2 linked regions of the Lacibacter sp. H407 genome follow. The protein of the gene in region 1 interacts with the protein of each later gene in a pairwise test. Links are inferred from orthologs where the notes say so. Each region holds a gene or a part of one and is shown on either strand. Other genes may lie near its edges. The genes, in order: ung and WG989_RS14165.

The links.
Region 2: the proteins of ung (region 1) and WG989_RS14165 interact in binary tests that used the Escherichia coli proteins (3 or more experiments, as listed by UniProt). The link is inferred for Lacibacter sp. H407 from one-to-one orthologs.

Annotation. Positions count from the first base shown.
Region 1 is NZ_JBBKTU010000001.1:4,279,926-4,288,062, forward strand. Bases 2,136-5,077 are described here. They hold ung (uracil-DNA glycosylase), read left to right. Parts: upstream 2,136-3,238; coding sequence 3,239-3,916; downstream 3,917-5,077. Other genes in these bases: WG989_RS18390 (hypothetical protein), read right to left, coding at 2,230-2,655; WG989_RS18405 (lysophospholipid acyltransferase family protein), read left to right, coding at 3,913-4,665; WG989_RS18410 (putative LPS assembly protein LptD), read right to left, coding at 4,681-5,077. In the rest of the region: WG989_RS18370 (ABC-F family ATP-binding cassette domain-containing protein), read left to right, coding at 1-424; WG989_RS18375 (hypothetical protein), read left to right, coding at 479-958; WG989_RS18380 (hypothetical protein), read left to right, coding at 1,056-1,433; WG989_RS18385 (hypothetical protein), read right to left, coding at 1,587-1,961; more of WG989_RS18410, read right to left, coding at 5,078-7,437; WG989_RS18415 (N-acetylmuramoyl-L-alanine amidase family protein), read left to right, coding at 7,567-8,137. UniProt on the Escherichia coli protein: Excises uracil residues from the DNA which can arise as a result of misincorporation of dUMP residues by DNA polymerase or due to deamination of cytosine.
Region 2 is NZ_JBBKTU010000001.1:3,250,551-3,258,577, forward strand. What follows is about bases 2,035-4,866. They hold WG989_RS14165 (nucleoside-diphosphate kinase), read right to left. Parts: upstream 3,743-4,866; coding sequence 3,326-3,742; downstream 2,035-3,325. Other genes in these bases: WG989_RS14160 (DUF3857 domain-containing protein), read right to left, coding at 2,035-3,199; WG989_RS14170 (DHH family phosphoesterase), read left to right, coding at 3,875-4,866. Also shown: WG989_RS14155 (DUF3857 domain-containing protein), read right to left, coding at 1-1,283; more of WG989_RS14160, read right to left, coding at 1,280-2,034; more of WG989_RS14170, read left to right, coding at 4,867-4,888; WG989_RS14175 (FKBP-type peptidyl-prolyl cis-trans isomerase), read left to right, coding at 4,898-5,818; folP (dihydropteroate synthase), read right to left, coding at 5,904-6,731; WG989_RS14185 (DUF1599 domain-containing protein), read left to right, coding at 6,793-7,341; WG989_RS14190 (BT_3928 family protein), read left to right, coding at 7,450-8,027. UniProt on the Escherichia coli protein: Major role in the synthesis of nucleoside triphosphates other than ATP. The ATP gamma phosphate is transferred to the NDP beta phosphate via a ping-pong mechanism, using a phosphorylated active-site intermediate.

The sequences.
Region 1 (8,137 bases):
CAAAGGCACTTACACGGAATATTTAGAGTGGAAAGAACGGATGGCGAAAAAAGCAGCCGATAATAAAGAGCTTACTGCCAGTGAAAAAAAAACAGACGTTAAGAAAGTAGTGGAACAAAAACCTGTCGTTCAACAGCATTCAACTGTTGCAGAACCAAAGCAGGCAATCAATAAAGAGCTGAAAAAAGAGTTGCAGAAGCAGCAACGTATTTTGCTACAGTTGGAAGAAAAGATCAATACCACTACCATTGAAAAAAATAAAATGGAGGCGCAACTCTCGGAGCCTTCTACTTATTCTGACAAAGACAAATTCAAACAAACAGAAATAGATTATCAAAAACTAAGTAACGACCTAAAACAGTTGAATGCAGAATATGAAGCAACGTTTGAGAAGGTGATGGAGTTGGAGAGTAAGGCGGGGTGATGAATCCATTGTAGATTAGAGATAGACCGTAAATGAGCAAAAAATACAATAGAGATGTTTAATTGCAAATTACTACTCAACTCTTTAATATTACTTCTTGGAACAGCATGTTTAACTGGCTGCGGACTTATATTCGGCCTTATTTACAAAGACTGGCGTTCTGAAGTTGCTTATAAAAGCTCAACATCAAAAAAAGATTATTTTATAATTGAAGGAATTACACAATCGCACTGTGGCTGTTCAGATGTAGTAGTAAAGAACTATGTAAACAAAAAATTAGACTTCACCTTTTACTACGGAGGGGGACTTTTCCCTGCCAAAAAAAATATTTACCGATTCAATGCCAATAAGAATAAAATTGATACTCTTATTTATATTCCAGTAACCTCCGATAATTACACTGTTGAATTTGATTCTCTTGACAAAGAAATTTTACGGCGTATAGATACTCTTGTAACTAACAGGCCAAGAGGTTCAGGGCTGATTTATAAAGTAAACCAACATTATTACAAGGGATTTATTAGTCAGAAGTAGTATCTCGATTCCTTACAATGGCGCAAGCGTCTCGCTTGTGCCGAATTATAAAAACGCTATACTCCTATAATATAAACAACAAGCTACTATCCCTCCTATGTTCAAAGTAAAATCCATCTACATCAAAATCAAACGTAATCATGTTGAAGTAACAGATTTGAATACTGGTGAAACTGTTTCCAAACAAGCGATACAACCTTTTTCCAGCACAAGGAATATTATCAGCAGTTTTAATCCGGCAAACGAAACTATTCAGTCGGCATTAAAGGAACTGGGATTAACAGGACGTTTTTTTCTTTCTAAGATGAATATCCTTATTCAACAACTGGAAGGCCTTGAAGGCGGATTAAGCGATATTGAAAAAAGAGCACTTCGTGATCTTGCAGAAATGGCCGGAGCAAATAAAGTTTGCATACTCGAACAATCAGAACCTCTTTCCATCGACATCGCATTGGTACGCTTGAAGGAAATGTAAACTATCACTTTGAAAAAATACCTTCGCTAATCCATCATAAAAGGACGGTATACTGAAGCTTCTTACTTCTTACCTCATTCCAAAAAAAAGCCATCCTTAAGAATAAGGACGGCGTATTTACCTATAAGAGAACCAACAGTTCGTTGAATATATTTAGAATGATTGCTCGTTTACAATTCTGTAAGTGCCATCATTATTAAGTTGTTTAATACGGTAGAATGTTTTTGCAGCAGTTGCTTTTTTTGTTTTGTATTTGTACGTGTAGTGTTGATCAACAGCGAAGCCGCCTAAAACAATCGCAGATGTTTTAAATGCTTTCCCATCGGTGCTTGTTTCAATCTCATAATAAATGTTAGCGGGTTCATTGTCTGCTTTCCATTGAAGCACAACAACAGTACCTTGCTGTTCAACCTGAACATCAAATACATTCGGCCAGCCTTGTTTGGGAGAAATAGTTCCGGAGATGCCTGTGTTTACAAACAACAGGATCATGAAGGCAGCAATTACAGGTACAAATTTCGTTTTCATATACAAATTGATTAAAAAACAATCTCGGGTATAGGACTGGAATCAATTTGGTTAATAGAGGAATTTTGGAAGGGGCTTCCGGATATGAGATATTAAATGGGGAATTAAATCGGTGGAGAAAATTTGTTAGGGCCGGATTCAATTCTGACCGTAAAATTACTGTTTCATTTCAATTATGCAAGCTTTTGCCAATATTTTTTTCACAGACCATTGACACGCTGTCAAAACGATGGTCTTTCGCCAGCAAATTTGGTTTAAAAAGAACGTATTATTTGTAATTGAACTTCATCCCCACACAAACAAAAAAGTAAGAAGGGATATAATTGGCGGAATAATAAAAGTTGCCTTTCTTAAAACGCTTCCCGTTGTACTCCGCTCCAGCTATCCATGAATTGGAGTTTGACGTTTTTAACTGGGCTGATAAATGCTTACGGACATAACCACTGTAAATACGCACAGCTTTATTTACTCTATAACCTGCCTGGAAACTGAATAATAACGGTGTTGCATCATTCACCTGTGCAAAATAACCGGTGCTGAAGGTTGTTTTCTTGTACACATAACCTATGCTCAATTCACCACCTACCCCAACGTTTGACCCGGTAACCAACCCTGCGCCTCCCTGCACATACATCTGTGACATGGAATCAACGGATAAAAACAAAAACAAAACAAAAAAGGAAAGTTTGTACATACAGCTTGTTTATAATGGGCAATCGATTTACTGCTTGTGATAGCTATTTGCAAACTGTTATCAATGGATCACAGAAACCTGAGAATAGATAACAACAGAAAATAACGTTTACAGCGATGTTCGGTTCATAAAAAAGCAGGAAATGTTTTCGAAGGATAATTGGTACGGCAGTAATTCGATCAGCAGGCAGGATGTTTTCGTAGAGTCAAAACCGGCAAGCCCGGCAGGCATCTAATATAAAACTAAAAACAGGATTGCAAAATTTAAACAGGAATTAATTTCAGAAATTAGGGGTAAACTCTTCTTTGCTTGATTCGTTGTTCAATCCAGAACCATGTTGAATTTGGACCGAGGTTAGCATTGGCTGATATGCAAATACAAAACTAGATTTACCATAGTGATTTAAAAAGAGAAAGTCCTTCATAGTGAAGGACTTTCTCTTTTAAGTGATCCGGATTGGATTCGAACCAATGACCCTCAGCTTAGAAGGCTGATGCTCTATCCAACTGAGCTACCGGACCAGCTTTTGATTAAGAGGCAGCAAAGGTAATTTTTTGTACCATTGCATCCAAACCATTTGTGCATGGACGTTCAGATTGAAGATAGTTGGAAAAAAGAGCTCAAACAGGAGTTTACAAAGGCTTATTTCCAGCAAATTGTTACGTTTTTAAAAACAGAACGGGTGCAGGGTAAAACGATTTACCCGCCCGGCTCGCTTATCTTCAATGCATTTACCCAAACGCCGTTTGAGAATGTAAAGGTGGTCATCATTGGACAAGATCCTTATCATGGCGCCGGGCAAGCTCACGGACTTTGCTTTTCGGTGCAGGATGGCGTTCAACCTCCCCCATCGCTCATCAACATTTATAAAGAAATTGAAACTGATATGGGTGTTGGCATGCCGGCAAAGCATGGCAACCTCAGCAAATGGGCACAACAGGGTGTACTGTTATTGAATGCATTTTTAACAGTTCGTGCCAACGAAGCTGCCAGTCATTCAAAAATCGGTTGGGAAAATTTTACCAATGCAGTCATTCAAAAAATATCTGATCAAAAAAAAGGTGTGGTGTTTTTATTGTGGGGAAAGTTTGCACAGGAAAAACAAAGCCTTATTGATGAAACAAAACATCATGTATTAAAAGCGGCGCACCCTTCACCTCTTAGTGCATACAATGGTTTTTTCGGCTGCAAACATTTTTCAAAAACCAATGAGCTGTTATTGAAAGAAGGACGTGAACCTATTGATTGGAAATTACCATGAACTTTGTTAAGAATATACTCGGACGATTTTTTGCTGCATGGGCCATGCTTACGTTTATCATTACCATGCTCATCATCTTATTGCCAACATGGGCAATGGGTTTATACCCCGAACCAAAACGCACACGGATGTTTATTGCAATGTCCAGACTTTGGATGGCTGTTTGGTTACCATTAGCCGGTATTCGTTTGGTGATAAAGGGTAAAGAGAAATTTAAGAAAGGCGAAAACTATGTAGTGGTGTGCAATCATAATTCATTCATGGATGTACCCGTTACTTCGCCTGGTATTCCGGGTGCTAATAAAACCATTGCAAAAATTGAAATGGCAAAGATCCCATTGTTTGGTTTGATCTACCGACGTGGAAGTGTATTAGTGGATCGTAAAAGTGAAGAAAGCCGTTTGAAGAGTTATGCGTACATGCGCAAGGTGCTGGATATGGGTTTGCACATGTGTATTTATCCGGAAGGAACACGTAACAAAACCAATCAACCACTCAAAGAATTTAAAGATGGCGCCTTCCGTTTAGCCATTGAAGCAAAGAAACCCGTTGTACCTGCTGTTTTATTCAACACGAAAAAAGTTTTACCGCAGAATAAACCATTTTATTTCTGGCCATCGAAAATTGAAATGCATTTTCTCGATCCGGTTGAAACAAAAGACCTGCAAATGGATGATGTGAAGAAATTAAAAGAGCAGGTATTTGGTTTGATGTGGGAATATATTGAACAAAAGAAGCCGGCTTTATAATCCTTTTGATCTCCCTTAGAATTGCGGCAGGTTGGCATAAAACATCCGTGAACGGTTGATACGTAAATCACGAAGCAAACCGGATTTGGGACTGATGCTAATATTAAATGAGCGGATTGGCCCGATCGGTGTTACATTGATCGCCAATTGCCAGCAATGAAGATCTCTCGAAATAGATGTGGTTAAATATTGAAGCGTACGTGTTTGCATATCAAACGTACCATTGGCCTGCACTTTCCATTTCTCCGTTAAATTAAAATCGCCGTTGAAATTTATCGACTGTGTGACCATTGTTTCAAATCCAGAATAATCACGCTTGAGCATGCGTGTAAGATTTAATGAGTACGATAGGTTTAAACTCCACGGCACATTGAAATCAACAAACTCACCCGGGTTATTTTGAATGGCATTTAGTTCCCGGCCCTGCTCATCAAAATCATTTCGCCGGTTCCGTTCCATATCTTCTTTCTCTTTTTGCTTCTTCTCATCTTTTGGTTTGCTCTTGAATTGTGTACTCACTGACACAAAACCACTGGAGAAACGACCCAACGAAAATTTATCGGCTTGCCACGCATATTGTTGTTTTCTGAAACCGGTTTCCTGATCGATCTGGTAAGGCGAAACATTTGCACCCGCCGTTAAACTGATCTTTTCAAACAAATTGCTACGTAGATAAAAATTAAAATCGCTCAACCCAAATGAATCGGCGAGCATATTATAACTGGTGCTCATCCCAAATCCATCAATCAATCGGATTTTTTTATCAGCCGCCGCACTGGTATCTTTTTTATCTTTTACTTTCAGCTCAAGGTTATTATCAATGGAGAAATTAATGGAGCCCGATCGTCCGTCAGGAATATTAGCGACCTGTGAACCATTGAACTTATCGAACCATAGTTGTCTTCCTGTTGAATCAACCTGCGCCAGATACCACTTCGCTCTGTTGAGATCAGGCCGGTAGCCCATACCAAATGTGGGACGTATTACATGGCGCAACGCTTTTACATTTCCTTTCTTAAAATTCATGGTTCCAAACAACGCCGTGCTGAAGTTTAAACCAAAACTCATTTGACGTTCGGTATAGAATCCTTTTTGTCCAATTGTTTCAACCGTTTTTGTTGCAGGGTTCCATTGACGGATAAATGTACGGGAATGCCATGTTTCATCGTAACTGATCGAAGGGCCTACTTGCAACGGACCTAACGGTGGTAATGAAAGTTGAATCGGTATGCTATGTCTTGCACTCCAGTCGAACGTATCAATGAGTTGTTTAAAACTAAAGGCCGTATCATAAAAAGCAAACTGGTTGCGGAATGTTCCGTTATACGAAACACCTAATTTTTCATACCACTTTGGTGTTCCAACAAAATCTTTTTTCTGAAACGGATAGATCGTGTTTACTGTAAACCCTACATCGGGCAAGCTTACATTAAACAATTTTGTGTTGGTGTTTTGATTATGATTGGCACTTACTGTTAAATTGTAAGGCTTCCCTGCCCATGTTCGTTGATAGGCAATGGATGATTGCAATGTATTATTAAAATTCTGTTGCGCATTATTCGGGAACAACCGGTTGAACAAACTGGTAGCCACATTTACGTTTGCACTGAATGTTTGACCGGGCCTTGCTTTTCCATCCAAACTATGATTCCATTGCACAGAAAAGTTTCTTGATGGTGGCGAGTAATCAGGATCACCTTTAAATCCAAACTTGTTATTCATATAGGAAAGATTAAATCCTCCGCTATAGCGATATCGCTTTCTGTAAGTAGGTGTCAGAAATAAATTATAAGATCCATATGAATAAATATTTGCACGAATGGTAGCATCCCATAATTCACCAAACGTTTTGTAATAGCCAAGACCTTCCAATCCAAAACCCAATTGTTCATTTACTGTGGGCTGCGGTGGCAATAAACCAGTACGTCGCCCCTGTTTCATCGGGAACAATCCAAATGGCAAACCAATTGGAATAGGAACATTTTCAAATTCAGGTCTCACCAATCCTGTTACAGCAACCTGGTTGCTGATGAACTTTACTTTCCGTGCTTTGAATGCAAAGTGTGGCGTATCATAATTACAAGAAGTGAATCGGGCTTTTTCTGCAAAGAAAACAGTTGGACTGATCCGCTTTACTTTTTCACCATAGATATACATTTCACCTTCCTGTGTATAGGTGCCAATGGTCAACCCACGCTGTGTTTTGAAATTGTAACGGATAGTATCAGACGTAAAAGCGCTTTCGCCCTGTTTAAACGCCGGAACACCTGTTGGCAAGCCCGCTGAATCTTTAATTGAATAAGCGGTGAGTATTTGTGTAGGCTGATCGAGTCGAATCACCGCAGCATCTAATGCTACATCTTTAAACTTGACCGATGCTTTGTTATATAAAAAGATCTGTTTACCCGGAATATCCACCACCATTGAATCTTCCGCTTCAAAATCAACCGGTGCATCAATGGTATCTTTCGACATTTTCAAATCAAACGTATCGATCTTCTGCACCATCGAATCCCGCAGCTGTAATGAATCTGCAACCGCAACCGAATCTTTTTTCGGCGGTATGGTATCATTTAACAAAATTTTTCCGGTGGGTGTTTCTGTTGCTCTCGTCTGTAATACAGGTGTTGAACTTGTTTTTTTTACGGGCGAAACGGGCACTGTATCACTAAGAGAATATGTTAAAGCGTGGAAAATATCAACGGGTGAATAAAATGCATTACGACCTTGTACCGTTATTCCATAGAAGAGCAAGCCCCCTAAAGCAGTCATTAATACAGATTTATAGCTAACTTTACAGCGTTTAAACATAATGCGGTGGCGACAAAAATAATCACATTTGCATTAACGAACTGTGAATGTTGCTTTTGAATTTACTAACTCAAAAACGAAATTCGAACGATGAAGAAAAACTTACTACCCGGAATTGCCTGTTTGATCATGTTGAGCCTGGTGATTGTATCCTTCACCCAAAAAAATAATTCAAGGGCGGCAGGTAAAATCAGAACCATCGTAATTGATGCAGGGCATGGTTTTAAAGGAACCATCGGCGCACGTCACGGATCGTTTGGAACCGAGGTATCGGAAGATCAGATCTCGTACGAAGTTTCCAAAAAATTAGTGTCCATTCTTCAAAGTGAGATGCCCGATGTAAAAATTCTGGAATCAAGACCCACGATTTATTTTGTTGATAACAGAGCCCGTGCAAGCTTTGCTAATAACAACAAAGGCGATCTGTTTGTATCGATCCATTGCAATTTTGTTCCCAAACTCAGAGAAGTAAAGCGTGAAGGCTCACGAAAGGAAACCTATTATGTAACAACTGGTAAAGGAAAGAGCAAAAAAAGAATCAAGAAAACAAGAACAGTTCCTGTTTTTAAAACATACTACCACCCCAACCCTGCACACGGCACCGAAACTTATGTGTTTGCGGCACATAAGCAAGATGAGAAAGAAGATATTATCATGGAAA
Region 2 (8,027 bases), 1.0 Mb from region 1 along the record:
CGCCATTGGTTGAGCGTGCTTTTGCTTCTTGGCGTTTTAGCGATCACACCTCCGTTTTCTGTAAGTAGTAAGGCGTTTCTGTTTTCTGTAAATGTTCCCAATACACCCGGCAGTGTTTGTTTACTGGTGCACTCCAGCCAAACAGAATCGTTCTTCAACGGCACGCAAAGTATTACATGATTGAAGATGCTTGATGCAAACGTTGGATCTACAGGAAATTCATTCGTGCCTGCATTGATCAATGCAGCATATGCTTTAATGCCCACTGCATTCAGCATGTTCTTCATGTAATGTGTTAAGCCTTTGCAATCACCATATTTCTTCTGCTCGGCAAACGAAACCGGAAAAGGTTTAAAACCACCAATACCAAATTGGATACTCACATAACGGAATTCTTTTTGCATATACCGGTAAAGGATCGCAATTTTTTCCTGATCTGTGGCTGCATCTTTTATTAATGATTTAAAAAATTCAACACGTTCCGGTTTAAACGGGTTTTCTTCTTCATAAAACGGGTAGGTCCATTTGCCAAACTCTTTCCAGTTTTCCAATGAGCCGGGATAACCATCATAACTGAATTGAGTAGGAGATACATCTACCCATGGAAGTGAAACCCAGGCGCCATACGATGATGTTTCTTTTGCAGGCACAGGTTTGTTATTCAGCTCCCATGTATAAACCGTTTTTTTATCCTCTTTTGTAAGGGTTGGCTCCTGCTTAAAATTGTAAACTTTGTATTTAACAGGGATGGCAGATTTTATTACGTACCTGCTTTTTTTATACGATTCTGTAGTACTTCCAAAAAACCATGGTTGAAGGTCAAGGATTCCTGTGCAGTTGATCTCATATTCTGTTTCGATGGTACAGGGGGTTCCGGGTACAGGAAAATCAAGTTCATACAGTTTGTTATCTGATGCAAGTGTAATACCATCGTAAGTGCCTTCCAGTTTAAAATCCTTTTTCTTGAACCGGGAAACTTCAATGCCCAGTTCATTATACACTTTAATGGTTATTTCTTCCAGCTTACGAAATTTGTCAACGCCAATACGCACAACCGAATGTCGTAAGCCTGCCTTTGTAAGCACAGTAACAATGTTGTGAGAACGAATTGTCATTTTGGAAGGCGATTCAATGTCGATCTCGCTTTCTTCTAAATGATAGACTGCATCGGCATCTTTCTTTAAACTATCCGGCAATGTGATGGACGAGTAGTTTAGAAGTGATTGAGAAGCTGCTGTGTACTGCAGCAAAACGATAAAAAGAAGTGTCAGTAGGTTTCTCATGGTTTGGGGATTGTTTTGCGTTTGAATACGATCTGCTCATTCAGCATTTCAAACAGTTTGGCGTAGAATGTTTTGAAATCGAGATACTCATCCACATAATAGGTTGGACGTTTTATTTCCAATGTATAACGCATCGAAACAGTGTTCTCATTTTTGTTTACGAAGCGCTGTAGAACAATACTGGTGTCGGGCATGATCATCCGGATATTTTTCGGCAATTCTTCCGGTACAAGATTATTCGGAAAACGTATGGTGGTAAACATGTTGTAGTACTGCGTGTATCCAAACTCAATATCTGTAAATCGTTTGTCTGAAATAAAATCATTCGTTTCGAGTTCCATTAAAAAGTTAGGGGAGTAGAAAAGATATTCACCGCTGCTGTTGAGTGTACCTTGAAATTGTACAAGGTTTTCTAATGGCAGGCTATCGTTTTTCTCATTCTTATACGTGAGTGAATCAAACTTAAACTCCGGATGCGGGTTGTTGAAATAATCATCCTTGTATTGTTTTTCGCCTCGGCGGAGTGAACGCATCCGTTCATTTTTTGCATAGTCATGTGCAATAATATTGGCACTGCCTTTTAATTTTCCTTCTGCATCAATTTCACCTAATACAGATGTTATTAAACGGAAGCGGTGCTTCATATCGCCCATTACAATGAATTGTGCCAGGTCTTTATCAACTAAATATCCTTCTGTAAACTGAACATCCCATGGCGTAATAAACGGAGGATTGGTATAATTAGTAGCGTCCAATATGTACGGTTTTTGATCTACTTCTGCATATACATACACATCATTGAATTGATAAAGGAATGGATAGGCTGTATTTACTTTTCCATTTGTACGGGTGCTTACTAACACAGGATAGGCTTTAATATCTGCATCACGCAGCAGGTTTACCAATAATAAATTCATGTCTGCACTGTTACCGCTGTGTTTTTCCAATGCATTTTTTACACCTGCATCGCTCCATCTGCTTGTTTGTCCGTTCCACGTTACTTCTTTTTTTACAAAATTTAAAACGGTGACCATGCGTTGGTACGGATCGGTGATCGTTTTCAGATCGCTTTGCAAACTGGTTCCTTTAAATACATTTTTGCGTAGTTGTGCACCAAAGTATTCGTTCTCCAGCAGTTGTTCGGTTAGCTGCGGCCATGTAGTCATTCTTGGTTTGCCGTCAATAGCCCGTAACTGAAAATCGATTCGCTGCAAATAATCTTTTGCACTGCTCATATAAGGTTCACGATCCAATCCGGGAATATTGGTCATTACAAATCGTTTCACTTTGTTGATGCCTTCGGTAGTTTCTTTTACAGGTAATGTTCTGCGGATGAGATACGTAAACTCAAGTACTTCCGGAATTTCTACATTGTATTCGCTGTAACGAACAGGATGGGCACGTTGAAAGGTCCAGTCTTCAATTTCAATTGAATTACGTTTGCTGTCTTCAAATCTGTATTCAATAATACTTCCCACTTTTACATTGGGCAATGTAAATACCATCATCTCTGATTCACTGCCCAGCTTTTGTTCCATCACCGCTTTCTTTTCCAGCTTGGTGGTTTCCACTTCACCATTTGCGTTGAGGTTATAGGTATAGCCTTCAATATTGCGGATACGTTGTGCAGTTCCAACACTGTAATAGGGAATGCGTACGTTGGCAAGGTCCACCGCTTTTTCATTCAATATTTTAATGCGGATGCGATTGGTAGTTTCGTTTACAAAATCAGATGATGTGAAATAATATCTCACCTCCGCAACATCAAGCAGGTATTCTGCAATCGCTTCTTTATCATAGCTGCATTCTTTCGATTCAAATTCAGCTTTATCAATTTTTCCGAACGAAGGAATTTTTTGTGCGTTGGATTGTAAACAAAAGAAGATTGCTGACAGCAATGTGAAAAGGGTTCTCATGTTGATTGTGGTTTCAATTATACTACAAGTATAAAAAAACAATACCAACAAGCCTTCATATGTTTAAAAAAAGATCCCTCTTATTCTTGTAAAATAAGAGGGATCACCTACTGAAAAACTCAACGATTAATTTTGTTCTAATCCACTGAAGAAAAAGTTTCCTTCAATTTTTGCATTCTCATCACTGTCGCTTCCATGTACTGCATTTTCACCAACAGATGTTGCAAACAATTTACGGATGGTTCCTTCATCTGCTTTTGCTGGATCAGTTGCACCAATAAGTGTGCGGAAATCAGACACAGCATTGTCTTTTTCAAGAATAGCTGCGATAATAACACCGCTGCTCATAAACTCAACCAGCTCTCCGTAAAACGGACGCTCTTTATGTATTGCGTAAAATTCGCCGGCTCTTTCAGCCGAAAGTTTTGTTTGTTTCAATGCTACTACACGGAAACCTGCTTTAATAATTTTGTCTAAAATAGCACCGGCATGACCATTCTTCATTGCGTCGGGCTTGATCATTGTAAACGTACGATTGCTCATGATTTTCTTTGTTTTTGCGGCGCAAAGATAAGGGAGAAGGAGTAAGGCACAAGGATAAAGGCACAAGACACCCGTAACCCATAACTCTTACCTCATAACTTATCCATTTCCCCTACATTTGCAACCGTCTTTATGCAAGAAATCAACGAATTATATCCATTATTGAGCACGCCCGCCAAGGTTGTGATCACCACCCACCAAAAGCCCGATCCTGATGCAATGGGCTCGTCGCTGGGTCTTTACCATTTATTAACGCAACTCGGTCATACAGTTCAGGTGATATCACCTACCAACTGGGCGGCCTTTCTCGACTGGATGCCCGGCTGTGAAACAGTGTTGAATTACGAGATCACCATTGATAAGAGTAATACAATTATAAATGATGCAGATTTGATCTTTTGTCTCGACTTCAATGCCCTGAACCGTGTTAAACGCATGGCGCAGGTAATTGAGCAGGCAAAGGGGCAACGTATTTTGATCGATCACCACCGTGAACCGCAAACAGAAGTGTTTGCTTATGGCGTTAGTGATACAACGAAAAGCTCCACCTGTGAGATGGTGTACGATTTTATTGTAAAAAGCGGACATGCTGATAAGTTGAACATGGACATGATGCGCTGCCTGTATGCCGGTGTAATTGGCGATACCGGTAGTTTCCGTTTTGCCGCTGCATCTGCAAGTGTGTTTGAAATGGTGGCCGATTTTAAGCGTCGTGGCCTGGAGCATACCCAAATTCACGAAAATATTTACGATAACTTCCTCGAAAACCGGTTCCGCTTTATCGGGCATGTGCTTACCAACCGGATGGAGATCGACTACCAGTTGAATACAGCACTTATTTGGGTAACCAAGCAGGATTTGCTTCGCTACCAGATCAAAACCGGCGATACAGAAGGTTTGGTGAACTATCCGTTGGGAATACAAGGCATTAAATTGGCCTGTATTGTGATAGACAGGGACGAAAAAAGAAAATGGAGCTTCCGCAGCAAAGGTGACTTTGATTGCAATACATTTGCCCGGCAATATTTTAACGGGGGTGGGCATTTCAACGCAGCAGGCGGGGAAACAGATGATAGCCTGGATACAACCTTACGCAAATTCAAAGATGTTATTCAAGAATATAAATCGCAGTTAGAAACGTTTTAAAAACAAACAATGAAGACAATTCAATCAATTTTTGTAGCCATGCTGGCGGTAGTGGTGCTGGCAAGTTGCGGTGGCGGCTCTTTCAAAAAAGCAAAGAGCGGTTTGCTGTACAAGATCATTTCTGATGGAAAAGGTGCACCGTTGAAAGCGGGTACATTCATCAAATTCAACGCTATTGTAAAACAAAAAGATTCTGTTACCTATAATTCATATGGTAAGATCCCTGCGTTTACAGCTGTTGACAGTGCAGGTCGTCCGTATGATCTTTCTGAAATTATTCCAATGATGAAAGCAGGCGATAGTGCTGTAATTGTGCAAAGTGCCGATTCAATTGCAAAATTGAATATGGGTCAAATGCCTCCGGGTATGAAGAAAGGTGATAAGATCACCATCACCATCCGCATTACAAAGGTGATGAAAGACATTACTGAAGCGCAGAATGAATTTAACGCTGAGATGGAAGCGCAGAAAACAAGAGAGTTTAAGGATGTAGAAGCTTACCTGAAATCGAAGAATGTAACTGCTACTAAAACTGCCTTGGGTACTTATGTTGAAGTGTTGAATGCAGGTACTGGCGCAAAACCAGACAGCGGTCAGCAGGTAATGGTAAAGTATACCGGAATGAATTTCGACGGAACTAAGTTTGATTCAAACGTAGATACAAGTTTTGGTCACGTTGATCCATTGCCATTGGTAATTGGTCAGCAGGGAAGTATTCCTGGTTTTGAAGATGCAGTAAAACAAGTAGCTGTTGGTGGTAAAGTGAAAGCTTATATCCCTTCTATGCTTGCTTACGGAATGCAGGGCTCACCTCCCAAGATCAAGCCTTACGATAACCTGATCTTCGAAATTGAAGTGTTGAGCATTGGTGCTCCAACGCCGCCTGCTCCACAGCAGATGCCTCAACAAAACCCGAACGGACAACAATAAGATTCGATCTTAAATGAATAGAGAAAGGAGACAGTTTACTGTCTCCTTTCTTATTTTCTGAAATAGTTGATCGGTTTTTTTTCGGCTATGCGTTACTGTAAGCTTCGTATAGTTTGATAGCTTCTACTGCTTCCCTTACATCGTGCACCCGTAGAATAGATGCACCTTTTGTCAGCGCAAGTGTATTTAGTACTGTTGTTCCGTTCAATGCTTCTTCCGGTGTAACATGCAATGTTTTCCAGATGGTTGATTTGCGGCTTAGCCCTGCCAATACCGGTAGCTGAAACAGATGAAACACTTCCATCTGCTTCAGTAATTGAAAATTATGATTGATAGTTTTGCCGAAACCAAAACCCGGATCGATGATGATATCTGTTATACCCGCCGCTTTGCATGCCGCTGTTTTTTGAATGAAATAATCCACCACTTCTTTTGCAATATTATCGTAGGTGGGTTTGTCCTGCATGGTATCAGGTGTGCCTTGCATATGCATGGCAATAAACGGAATATTTAAAGAAGCAACTGTTGAAAGCATGTTTGTATCCATATCACCGGCACTGATGTCGTTTACCAGATCAACTCCTGCAGCAACGGTTTCTTTTGCTACAGTTGCATGATAGGTGTCGATCGATAAAAAAACAGATGGATAATTTTCTTTGATGCTTTTGATGGCGGGCAGTACTCTGTTCAACTCCTCAGCTGCTGTTAAACGATCGCTGCCCGGCCTTGTGCTTTGTCCGCCAATATCCAGGATTGTGGCACCTTCGTCAATCATTTGTCCTGCTTTCTGTAACACATCGGTTTGTTCCACACGGCTTCCGCTGTAAAATGAATCGGGTGTAATGTTGAGAATGCCCATTACCACCGGTTTATCCAGCACCAATAATCTTCCTTTGCAGTTGAGTGTGTACATTGTATTTTTGGGAACTTAGCTGAAGTTCAGCACGAATTAACGAAACAATTTTCAACCGTTCATGAATACGATCGAGCAATATACGCAGGCAGTAAATCAGTGCAGGGATATCTTTAAGAAAAAGACGAGTGACTATGGTACTTCATGGCGGGTTTATCGAACTATTTCCATTGTTGATCAGATCTATATCAAAGCCAAACGTATACGCACCATCCAGGAAAAACAGGAACAGAAGATCGGTGATACCATTGCTTCTGAATTTAAAGGTATCTTGAACTATGCGGTGATGGGGTTGATCCAGTTGGAGCTTCCTCCCAGTGAAAATGATGAGTTATCTGTTGAAAAAGTAATGGAGCTGTACAACGATAAAATTGCAAAGGCCCAATTGCTCATGCTCGATAAGAATCATGATTACGGTGAGGCATGGCGTGAGATGAGCCAGGAAAGTTTTGTTGACCTGATGCTGGCCAAGCTGCAACGCATCCGCCAGATATTGCAGAACGATGGCAAAACCTTGGTGAGTGAAGGAATTGATGCCAACTATTACGACATCATCAACTATGCAATTTTTGGTTTGATCCTGATTGAAGAAGGAACGCACAAGAGATGATGTCTGATGTAGGATTTCGGATTTTAGATTGGCGATTGCAGATTATTTGCCTATTAACTGTTGACCATTGCCAATTGGTAACTGCTATTCACTACAACAATTCACAACATGAATAAATCGCTTACACTTGCCCGTTGGTTCGTTGGTATTCTGTTTATCTTTTCCGGATTGGTAAAAGCCAATGATCCACTTGGATTGAGTTATAAGATGCAGGAGTTTTTTGAAGCATGGCAATTATCAGGCTTTCATGATTATACATTGGGAATGTCAATCCTCATGAATGCGTTTGAAATTATTGCAGGTGTTGCTGTAATTGTTGGATGGCGCATGAAACTCTTCAGCTGGTTGTTGTTATTGCTGATCGTGTTTTTCACATTCTTAACGGGCTATGCATGGCTGGCTACCAATCCCGACGGGACAGCCAAGTTTGCTTCCTGTGGTTGCTTTGGCGATTGCCTTCCACTTACACCACAACAATCGTTTTTGAAAGATCTATTACTCTTGGTTCTGATTGGTTATATTTTCAAACATCGCAATAGCATTCAGCCAATGTTTAAAAAGGAGATCATGAACTTCATTTTTGTTTTAGATGCAGCGGTGCTTTCATTGGCTTTTCAATGGTTCACGTTGAAATATTTGCCGGTAGTGGATTGTCTGCCATTTAAAAAAGGTAATAACATTCTTGA